2 regions of the Bradyrhizobium roseum genome follow, and region 1 is predicted to be linked to the other one. Evidence: riboswitches for the same ligand, from Rfam matches in the RefSeq annotation. Region 1 holds a riboswitch; the other holds the start of a gene.
The links. Region 1 has a riboswitch for cobalamin ahead of QUH67_RS09175 (TonB-dependent receptor). Riboswitches for the same ligand answer to the same signal wherever they lie in the genome.

Region 1 (4,831 bases):
GCGAGTTTCAAGCGCAGATATTCCCGGTGCTGTTCGTCCTTGTAGTCGGTGGCGGCTGCGGCATTGCAGAGATTGAAATTGGCGCGCACGCCGGCGCGCAAGGCGGGATCGTTGATGCGGACGACACGCCACGGTCTGGCGTTTCCGACCGACGGCGCGCAGTCCATGGCGTGACGCAGCCGATCGAGCACGTCTTCATCAATCGGTGTGGTCCGGAAATGACGCACGTCGCGGCGCCAGCGGAAAATCCGCGCCAATGTCTCCGAGTCGGCTGTGGTGAACTCCATCGGTTCAGTCCCGCAACGCCGCAGCCAGCCGATCCCATTCCGTCGGTTGCCCGGGCAGGCCAAGCCTGAGCCAGCGATCGGAATAAGGGAACATGCGCGTCCAGATTTGGTGTTGGGCCAATTTTTCTCGCGCGGCCAATGCGTTTGGCGTGTCGTATAGCCGGAACAGGTCGGTTCCTCCCACACATTTCCAGTTGGCTGATTGCGCGAGGCGATCGAGGTGCGCGGCATCGGCGCGCAGCCGCGCCACGGTGGCCTCGGCCCAGGAACGATCCGACAATGCCGCCGTGCCGACGGCGATGGCCGGGCCGGACACCGGCCACGGGCCGGCTATTTCGGCAAGCGCAGCGACGTCGGTTTTCGAACCGAGGATGAACCCCAGTCGCACGCCGGCGAGGCCGTAGAACTTTCCGAACGAGCGCAGCACGACCAGCCGCCCTTGTCCGGCCCTGGGAGCCAGCGAAAGATCGGGCCAGGCGTCGGCGAAGCTCTCGTCGACCACCAGCCTTTCGACTCGCGTCGTCAATCGCAGCAGATCTTCCGGCGCATGCTTGCGACCATCGGGATTGTTGGGGTTGACCACAACCGCGAGATCGGCGCCTTCGAGTGCGGCAAGCGTCGCCACCTCGTCGACCTGCCAGCCGGCGTTGCGAAACGCGGCGCTGTGTTCGTTGTAAGTGGGGGTCAGGATGCGCGCGCGTGCCGGCGCAGAAAGTCGCGGGATCATCTGGATCGCCGCCTGCGCGCCGGCGACCGCGAGGATCGGCGCTTGCGACTGATAGGCCCCACCGGCGGCCGTCAGCAGACGCGCCGTCGCCGCAACGGTCGGGAGCGCGGTCCACACCTCCTGCGGCAACGACGGCAGCGGATAGGGCACGCGATTGATGCCGGTGGACAGGTCGATCCAGTCCGTACCGCCGACGCGCGCCTGCGCCGTGTCGATATCGCCGCCGTGGTCGCGAATTTGGTCCTCCTGTCGGGTCGTCAGAGCAGCGCGAGAAGCGCAAGCCCCGCGGCCAGCACAAGCATGGCCCGGCGATAAAGCGCAAGGGCGCGGTTCAAATCTGCGGCTGAAGGATCGGGGGCTTCGCCGTTCAGCCAGGGTTCCTGCGCGAGCTGACCTCCGTAGATGCGGGGGCCGGACAGCCGAACACCGAGTGCACCGGCCATCGCGGCTTCCGGCCAGCCGGCGTTGGGTGAACGGTGATGGTGCGCATCGCGCCACATTGTCGCCAGCGCCAGGCGAGGGCGAACGGAAACGATCGCGAACAACAACCCCGTCAGCCGCGCCGGAATCAGGTTCGCGACATCATCGATACGCGCCGCCGCCCAGCCGAAAGCTTCATGCCTTGGGGTGCGATGGCCGATCATGGAGTCCAGCGTGTTGATCGCCTTGTAGGCCGCAATGCCCGGAAGACCGAGGATTGCGCCCCAGAACAGCGGTGCCACGATTCCATCGGAGGTGTTTTCGGCGAGGCTCTCGGTCGCAGCCCTCGCGATGCCGGCCGCATCGAGCTGCGACGGATCGCGTCCGACGATCATGGCGACCGCCTGTCGTGCCGCCGGCAGATCGCCCGACATCAACGGCCGCGCCACGGCATCGACATGGTCGTGCATCGAGCGCGCGGCGACAAGCGGCCAGGCCAAAATTGCGGTGAGGACCAAGCCCGGCCATCCGCCGGGCAACATGGCCGCACAGGCCCAGCCCACGCCCGCCGCAAGCGTGATGATGGCAATTGCCACACCGATTCCAGCGCCGCGCCGCATGGCGGCGGTGCCGTCCGCGCGGTTGAAGGTCTGGTCCAGCACGGCCGTCAGCGCCCCGATCCATGTGACGGGATGCCCGATCCGGGCGTGGATCGCCGATGGCCAGCCGAGGACTGCGTCGGTCGCCAATGCGAGCAGCATGATGCCGGCTCCGCCCATTGTTTTACGCATCTCCGTTGCAGCTATCGGGTTTATTGGCGAAGCGACGCCTGCTGACAAGCCCACGCGATCGAACACGCATCCGGTGCAGTCTCGCGTTGGATGCGCGCGCAGATACGATTGACTCCGCGGATCAACTGTTCTTAGTCTCGCCGCGACGGTTCCCCTTCGGGGATCAAAAGGGAATGCGGTGAGGGCAGTTCTTTGAACAACGGTTCTTTGAACGAGGTCTCGATTCCGCGGCTGCCCCCGCAACTGTAAGCGGCGAGCCTTTCGTCAATTGCCACTGGGATCAAACCCGGGAAGGCGACGGAAGGCAGCGACCCGCGAGCCAGGAGACCTGCCGCCGGTCGTGGTCACACGCGAGCACATTGGGCGGGGTGTCCTGATGGTAGCCGAACCTTGGCCCGGCAAGCGGGCTGCGGGGAGACTTCGTTCGCGGTGACGTGCCACGTTAGCCGCGAGTCGAACTATGAACTCCGTCTCCCGCCGTGCGTCGCAACGCACCTTTTTTTTGTATTCTATTGCTCTCTCCTCCATTCTCTGGCCGCTCGACGCGTGGACGCAGAGCACGCCGCAAGCGAGCCGGACGCTCGATCCGGTCGTCGTGACGACGCCGACGCGCACGGTCACCGCGCACCAGTCCAGCAGCAGCGCGAGTGCCGGCCGTTCAACCCGTGGCGGCAGGAAGCGCACGGCGGCGGCGACACCATCGACAATTGTTCCGACCGCACCGGCCGCGCCCCCGCTGACGTTGAACCAGACGGCAGGCAGCGGCAGCCGTCTCAACCTGACGCGGCTGCAGACGCCGGCCAGCGTTGAAATCATCAACGCCGAGACCATGGCCGAACGCGGCCAGCACAGCGTGATCGCCGCCGTCACCCAGAACGCGACCGGCTTCACCGCCAGTCCCGCGCCCGGCAATGGCGGGCTCTCCTTCAACACCCGCGGCTTCACCGGCAATTCGACGGTGATGACGCTCTACGACGGCACGCGGCTTTATGTCGGCGCGGGCACCCTGACGTTCCCGTTCGACACCTGGTCGGCGCAACGCATCGAAGTGCTGCGCGGGCCGGCGTCGGTGATGTACGGCGAGGGGGCCGTCGGGGGCGCGATCAATGTGATCTCGAAGATGCCACTCACCGTCCAGCGCAACGAGGCGGAAGTGTCTGTCGACAGCAACATGACCAAACGACTCGCGGTCGACAGCGGCGGCCCGATCAACAAGGACGTCGCCTATCGCGTGACCGCCATCGGCAACATGTCGGATGGTTGGGTCGATCGCGACAAGACGTCCAACGCTGCGGTCTCTGCCGCGGTTCGCGTGCAGGCCTCGGAGACGCTGGCATGGACGCTGTCCACCGATTACGGCGATCGCAGTCCGTCGCGCTATTTCGGCACGCCGTTGATCAACGGGCGGCTCGACGAGTCCCTGCGGTTCAAGAACTACAATGTCGGCGACAGCAGCATCCGCTACCGCGACAGCTGGAATCAGCTGAAGACAGAATGGCAGGTCAGCGACAGCATCACGGTCCACAATGCGCTGTACTACCTGAACAGCCAGCGTCACTGGCGCAATGTCGAAAGCTACGCCTGGAACAAGACCACGGGCCTGATCGACCGCAGTTCCTATATCGAGATATTTCACAACCAGCAGCAGATCGGCAACCGGATGGACGCGACCTTTCGCGGCCATGTGCTGGGGATGAAGAACGAGTTCGTTGCAGGTTTCGACGTCAACCGGATCGATTTCACCCACACGAACAACTCGCCCTATAGCGGCGCCTCGTCGGTCAATCCCTATTCGTTCGATCCCGGCGTGTTTCTGAGCCCGATCCCCACCGTCCCGTCCTTCAGCACCGTCACCAGCCAGTATGCCGTGTTCGCCGAGGACCGGCTGTCGGTGACCGATCAGCTATCGCTGGTCTTCGGCGTGCGCCAGGACCAGCCGGTCGTCAACCGCACCGACCTGATCACGCCGGCAAACGGTTTTGAAAAGTCGTTCTCGGCGACGAGCTGGCGCGCCGGCGCGGTGTATAATCTGGTCAAGGATATCGCGCTGTACGGACAATATTCGACGGCGGTCGATCCGGTCGGCAGTCTGATCACGCTGGCGACCACGCAGAAGGATTTTCAGCTATCCACCGGCAAGCAGGCCGAGGTCGGGATCAAGCAATCGTTCTGGCAGGGCCGCGGCGAGTGGACGTTCGCTGGCTATCACATCGTGAAGAACAACCTGCTGGCACGCGATCCCAGCAATCCGGCGTTGACCCAGCAGATCGGCCAGCAATCGTCGCGCGGCGTCGAAGCGTCGATCGGGCTGGTGCTCGATCATGGCTGGCGCATCGACGCCAACACGGCCTGGCTGCGCGCAAAATACGATGACTTCGTCCAGTCGGTGAATGGCGCTGCCGTCAATTTCGCCGGCAACGTTCCCGTCAATGTCCCGCAGCAGGTATCGAATGTTTGGCTGACCTGGGCATTCGCGCCGCAATGGTCCGTCAATGGCGGCGTTCAGATCGTCGGCCGAACCTTCGCCGACAACGCCAACACGCTGGCGCGTCCAGCCTATACCGTGGTCAATGGCGGGTTGCAGTGGAAGCCGGATGCGAAGACCA
Region 2 (4,831 bases), 2.1 Mb from region 1:
GGCGCCTCCACCGCCAGCGCGCGCGCCAACGCGACGCGACTGCGCTCGCCGCCGGACAGTTCGGTGACGCGGCGCTCGCTGAATTCCATGACGTCGACCGCCTGCATCGCGCGCAGCACCGCCTCCGCATCTTGCGGCGACAGCCGCGCCGGATCGGTGGCGCCATGCGGATAGCGGCCGAGCGCCACGATATCGCGCGCCGGCAGCGGCCAGTGCACGACATGCCCCTGCGGCAGATAGCCGAAGCGTTTGGCGCGCTCGCGCAGCGGCAGCGACGACAGCGCCTCGCCGCCGATCTCGATGTCGCCCTCGGACGGGATCAATCCCGCCAGCGCCCGCAGCAGCGTGGTCTTGCCGGCGCCGTTGGGTCCGACCAGCGCCACCAGATGTCCCGGCGCCAGCGCCAGCGAAACCTCATTCAGCACGACACGGCCGGCGAGCCGTACACCGAGTCCCCTTGCGGTCAGCAGCGCTACCTCGCTCATGCGACGCCTCCGCCGAGCGCGCGGCGTTCGCGCATGATCAGATAGAGGAAGAACGGCACGCCGATGATCGAGGTCAGCACGCCGACCTTGATGTCCGAGGTCGAGGGGATGATGCGTACTGCGATATCGGCGGCCAGCAGCAGCGCGGAGCCGGCGAGCGCGCTCGGCACCAGCAGCCGCCCCGGATCGTGCCCGACCAAAGGCCGCATCAGGTGCGGCGCGACCAGCCCGATGAAGCCGATGGTGCCGGTGACCGCGACCGCGCCGCCGACACCGAGGGCGACACCCGAGATGACGAACAGCCGCAACCGGCCGACATCGACGCCGAGGCTTTGCGCGGTTTCCTCGCCGAGGCTCAGCGCGCGAAAGGCATGGCGCTGGCTCAGCAGCATGATGCCGCCGGCCATGATGAAGGGAAACGCCAGCATCACGTGTTGAAAGCTGCGGTCCTCCAGCGAGCCGAGCAGCCAGAACGCGATCTCCAGCACCAGGAACGGATTAGCTGCGAGGTTCATCACCAGCGCGGTGGCCGCGCCGGCAAAGCTCGAAATCGCGAGCCCCGACAGGATCAGGATCAGCAGCCCGGCATTGCGTCCGGCGATCGACAGCAGCATGAACACGGAGCCGAACGCGGCGACGATCGCGGCCACCGGCAGCGCGTAAGAGCGCACGTCGGCAAGCCCCGATGCGATTACCAGCACGGCCCCGAAGGCCGCCGATTGCGGCGCGCCGAACAACTCGGGCGCCGCCAGCGGATTGCGCAGCAGGCCCTGCAGCGCCGCGCCCGACAACCCCAGAATGGCGCCGATCGCCAGCGCCAGCAGCATGCGCGGCAGGCGGATTTCGCGCACGATCACCTGAGAGACGTCGCTGCCGGCGCCGAACAGCGCTTCCGCCACCGCCAGCGGCGACAGCCGCACCGGGCCGATGCCGAGCGAGACCAGCGCCAGCAGCCCGACCAGGGCAGCCAGCGCCGCGGTCGCGCCGATCCTCCGTCGCGCGGCATCGTCATGGGTCAGGGTTGCGGCCTCAGCGCTCATCGATCGTCCTAAAGCAGGTTTACCCGCGCTGGTACAGGAACTTGGGGAGCAGCCTCATGCGGCAAAAATAGCGCACTCGTCCAGCGAGGGTTGCGGCATCACGCCAGACTGGATTGACGAGCAGTTTGACAAAATTCTACCCTTGTTTCCGACGGTTCCCGTTTTGGGGATCAAAAGGGAATGCGGTGCGGGGATGTTCCCCAATTCCGCGGCTGCCCCCGCAACTGTAAGCGGCGAATCCTTCGTCATAGGCCACTGGGAATCTCGGTCCTGGGAAGGCGACGATGGGGTAACGACCCGCGAGCCAGGAGACCTGCCGTCAGCCGTGGTCACACGCGAAGATGTCGGTCGGGGAGTACAGACATTGGCTTCACCGGGTCGCGCAAGCGCGATGGTGAGACTTGGTTCGCTGTGACGTGCCACTGACGTCATACCGAGGCCCAAGCCATGTCTACAACCACCCCCGCGAAGCGGCGCCGCGCGCTCCTGCTCGCCACCAGCATCCTTGCGCTGAGCGGCTCGACCGCTTCCGCGCAAACGCCGTCGACCACCCTGCCCCCCGTCGAGATCAGCGCGCCCACCGACCCGAACAAGACCCGCGCCCGGCCGCTGGACAATGACGGCAGCGGCACGACGACGCGTCCGACCCCGGCCGCACGGCCGTTGCGTGGCGCCGGCACAGGAACGTCCGACGGCGCAAGCCAGGGCACGGCCGACGCCGGCGGCACAGGCAGCGGCGTGCGGCAGTTCAACGGCATTGTCGGTGCTTCGTCGACGGTCATTACGGCCGAGCAGATCGCGCATTCGCCGACGCAGACCTTGACGGAGATCATCGCGCAGGTGCCTGGCGTTCAGTTGCAGTCGTTCTTTGGCGGCGTCAACGGCGCCAAGACGTCGATCGATATCCGCGGCTTCGGCGCATTCGCCACCGCCAATACGCTGATCCTCGTCAATGGACGCCGGCTCAATGACATCGACATGGCTGGCGTCGATCTCTCGACCATCCCGGTTCAGTCGATCGAGCGGATCGAAATCACCCGCGGCAACAGCGGCGCAGTGCTCTATGGCGACAACGCCGTCGGCGGCGTCGTCAACATCGTCCTGAAGAGCGGCGTTGGCGGCCCGCCCGTTGCCGGGCGCGTCGAGGCCGGCGTCGGCTCCTTCAACCAGCGCCTGGCCAATATCTCCGTGGCTACCAATTCGGGGCCGTGGTCGACATCGTTCTACGGCAATGCCATCAAGTCGGACGGCTATCGGGAAAACAACGCGCTCGACCAGCGCAACGGGGTCGGTAATCTCAACTACACCACGCCTGATCTCAAGGCGTTCCTGACCGTGACCGGCGACGACCAGAAGATCGGCTTGCCCGGCGGGCGGATCGTCAGCCCCTCGCAGGGCATCAACGACCTGGTCACCAACCGCCGTGGGGCCGATACGCCGTTCGATTACGCCAACCAGCAAGGCGCCAGCGCCACCGCCGGCTTCACCAAGACGCTGTGGACCGGCGCAGAACTCATCGTCGATGGAGGCGTGCGCAAGAAGGATACGCAGAGCGCGTTCTTCGGCACGGGAACCGCGGCCTCGCCGCTTCCGAGCTTCTCGTCGACTTATAATGACGCGACATTGCAGACCTGGTCGATCACCCCGCGATTGAGCGTAAAGAACTCGATTCTTGGGATGCCTTCGCAGATCCTCACCGGCATCGATTACTATGATGCGACGTTCAATCAGGAGCGCGGCGCATTCCGGGGCCTTGCTGCGACCCACACCTACGATCTGTCGCAACAGACCGTGGCCGGCTATTGGCAACAAACCCTGGGGCTGTTGCCGACGACTGATTTCTCCTACGGCGCCAGAGTGCAGAACACCAGCCTCAGTGCCCGGGATCGGTACGACCCCACTGCGCCTGGTTGTGCCGCATTCTTCGCTTGCGACATCCAGGCTTCCCCGCTGAATAGCAACGAAACCCAATACGCGCTGCACGCCGGCCTCGAGCATCGCTTCAATGAGGTGTTCTCGGTATTCGGCCGCGCCGCACGCGCGTTCCGAACCCCGACCGTCGACGAGCGCGTCGCCTCCGGCCCGGCGTTCGGGCCGCCGCCTTTCTTCCCGCCGATTGCCGGCGATTTCGGGCTGAAGACACAGACCTCGCACGACATCGAAGGCGGCCTCCGCGTCAAGACCGGCGGGTTCCAGATGCAGACCAGCATCTACAACATGGATCTCGAAAACGAGATCCAGTTCAATCCGGTATTGTTTTTCAACACCAACCTCAACACGACCCGCCGCTACGGCTCGGAGACCAGTGCTTCGCTACGCGTGACCGACGCGGTTTTGCTGCGGGGCGGCATGGCCTACACAAGGGCCGTGTTTCGTGAGGGAGATTTTGCCGGCAAGGACGTGCCGCTGGTGTCGCGCTACACCGCCAACGGCGGCGTGACCTGGAACATCTGGCAGAATTATCTCGTGTTAGACGCCACGGTGCGCGCCTGGAGCGAGCGCGCCATGGATAACGACCAGGCCAACACCCAGCGCCGTATCCCCGCGAGCGCAACCGTCGATCTGAAACTGAGCGGTGCTTACGATCGCTTCTTCTGGTCAGCCGCCGTCATCAATTTGTTCGACGCGCCGTACTACGACTACGCCATCGCCAGCACGTTCACGCCCGGCCGTTTTGCGGCCTATCCGTTGCCGGGACGTACCTACATGCTGAGGGCCGGCGCGACGTTCTGATCCAGGTCGCCGGCCGCGGGAAGAGAACCGCCATTCGATCCTGCTCGATCTCGGCTTCGGCGCGCCACGCGGAGTTTGGCGTTGGCCGGCGACCGTTACGGCCGCTTCGACCAGGCTCGCTCCTGACGAGACCGACGAAGCGGCCCTTCACCATGAAAGCTGATTCGACAAGAAACCGGGCCGTTTTCGACCGAAAATAACATTCTCTGTTGCCCGATCCGTGGTAAACCCGCCGTCGGGACCGCTCGACGATATCTGTCGTGATTTCAGAGGTATGACATGGACGATCAACCGAAGAGCGCCGCCGAAATGAAGGAAATCCGGCTCAATCGCAAACGCACCCAGGAGGTCGAGGGCGTCAAGGCGATGGCCGAGATCGCCGCGGCCGACGTCGCGATCCGAAAGAGAACCGAGAAATTGCGCGCCCTGCGCCTCGCCAAGGAAGCGGCCGACCGCGAAAATCCGCCGCCGCCGGTGGTGAAAAAGGCGAGGGCCAAGGCTGCGAAAAAAGGCTGACCTGAAATGACGAAAGAGGACAGAGACCGCGCCCAGGCCCGCGCCGACAAGGCCGCA

Region 2: it holds a riboswitch for cobalamin, as region 1 does, so the genes downstream of both, QUH67_RS33945 (TonB-dependent receptor domain-containing protein) here and QUH67_RS09175 (TonB-dependent receptor) in region 1, are expected to answer to the same signal.

What each region holds. Positions count from the first base shown of each region.
Region 1 covers NZ_CP129212.1:1,941,497-1,946,327, forward strand. The annotation lists gene bluB (5,6-dimethylbenzimidazole synthase) at 1-287, opposite strand, end outside; gene cobD (threonine-phosphate decarboxylase CobD) at 292-1,251, opposite strand; gene cbiB (adenosylcobinamide-phosphate synthase CbiB) at 1,272-2,195, opposite strand; cobalamin riboswitch at 2,355-2,575, shown strand; gene QUH67_RS09175 (TonB-dependent receptor) at 2,686-4,831, shown strand, end outside.
Region 2 covers NZ_CP129212.1:7,157,677-7,162,507, forward strand. The annotation lists gene QUH67_RS33935 (ABC transporter ATP-binding protein) at 1-485, opposite strand, end outside; gene QUH67_RS33940 (FecCD family ABC transporter permease) at 482-1,525, opposite strand; cobalamin riboswitch at 1,661-1,860, shown strand; gene QUH67_RS33945 (TonB-dependent receptor domain-containing protein) at 1,973-4,258, shown strand; gene QUH67_RS33950 (hypothetical protein) at 4,538-4,774, shown strand; gene QUH67_RS33955 (hypothetical protein) at 4,781-4,831, shown strand, end outside.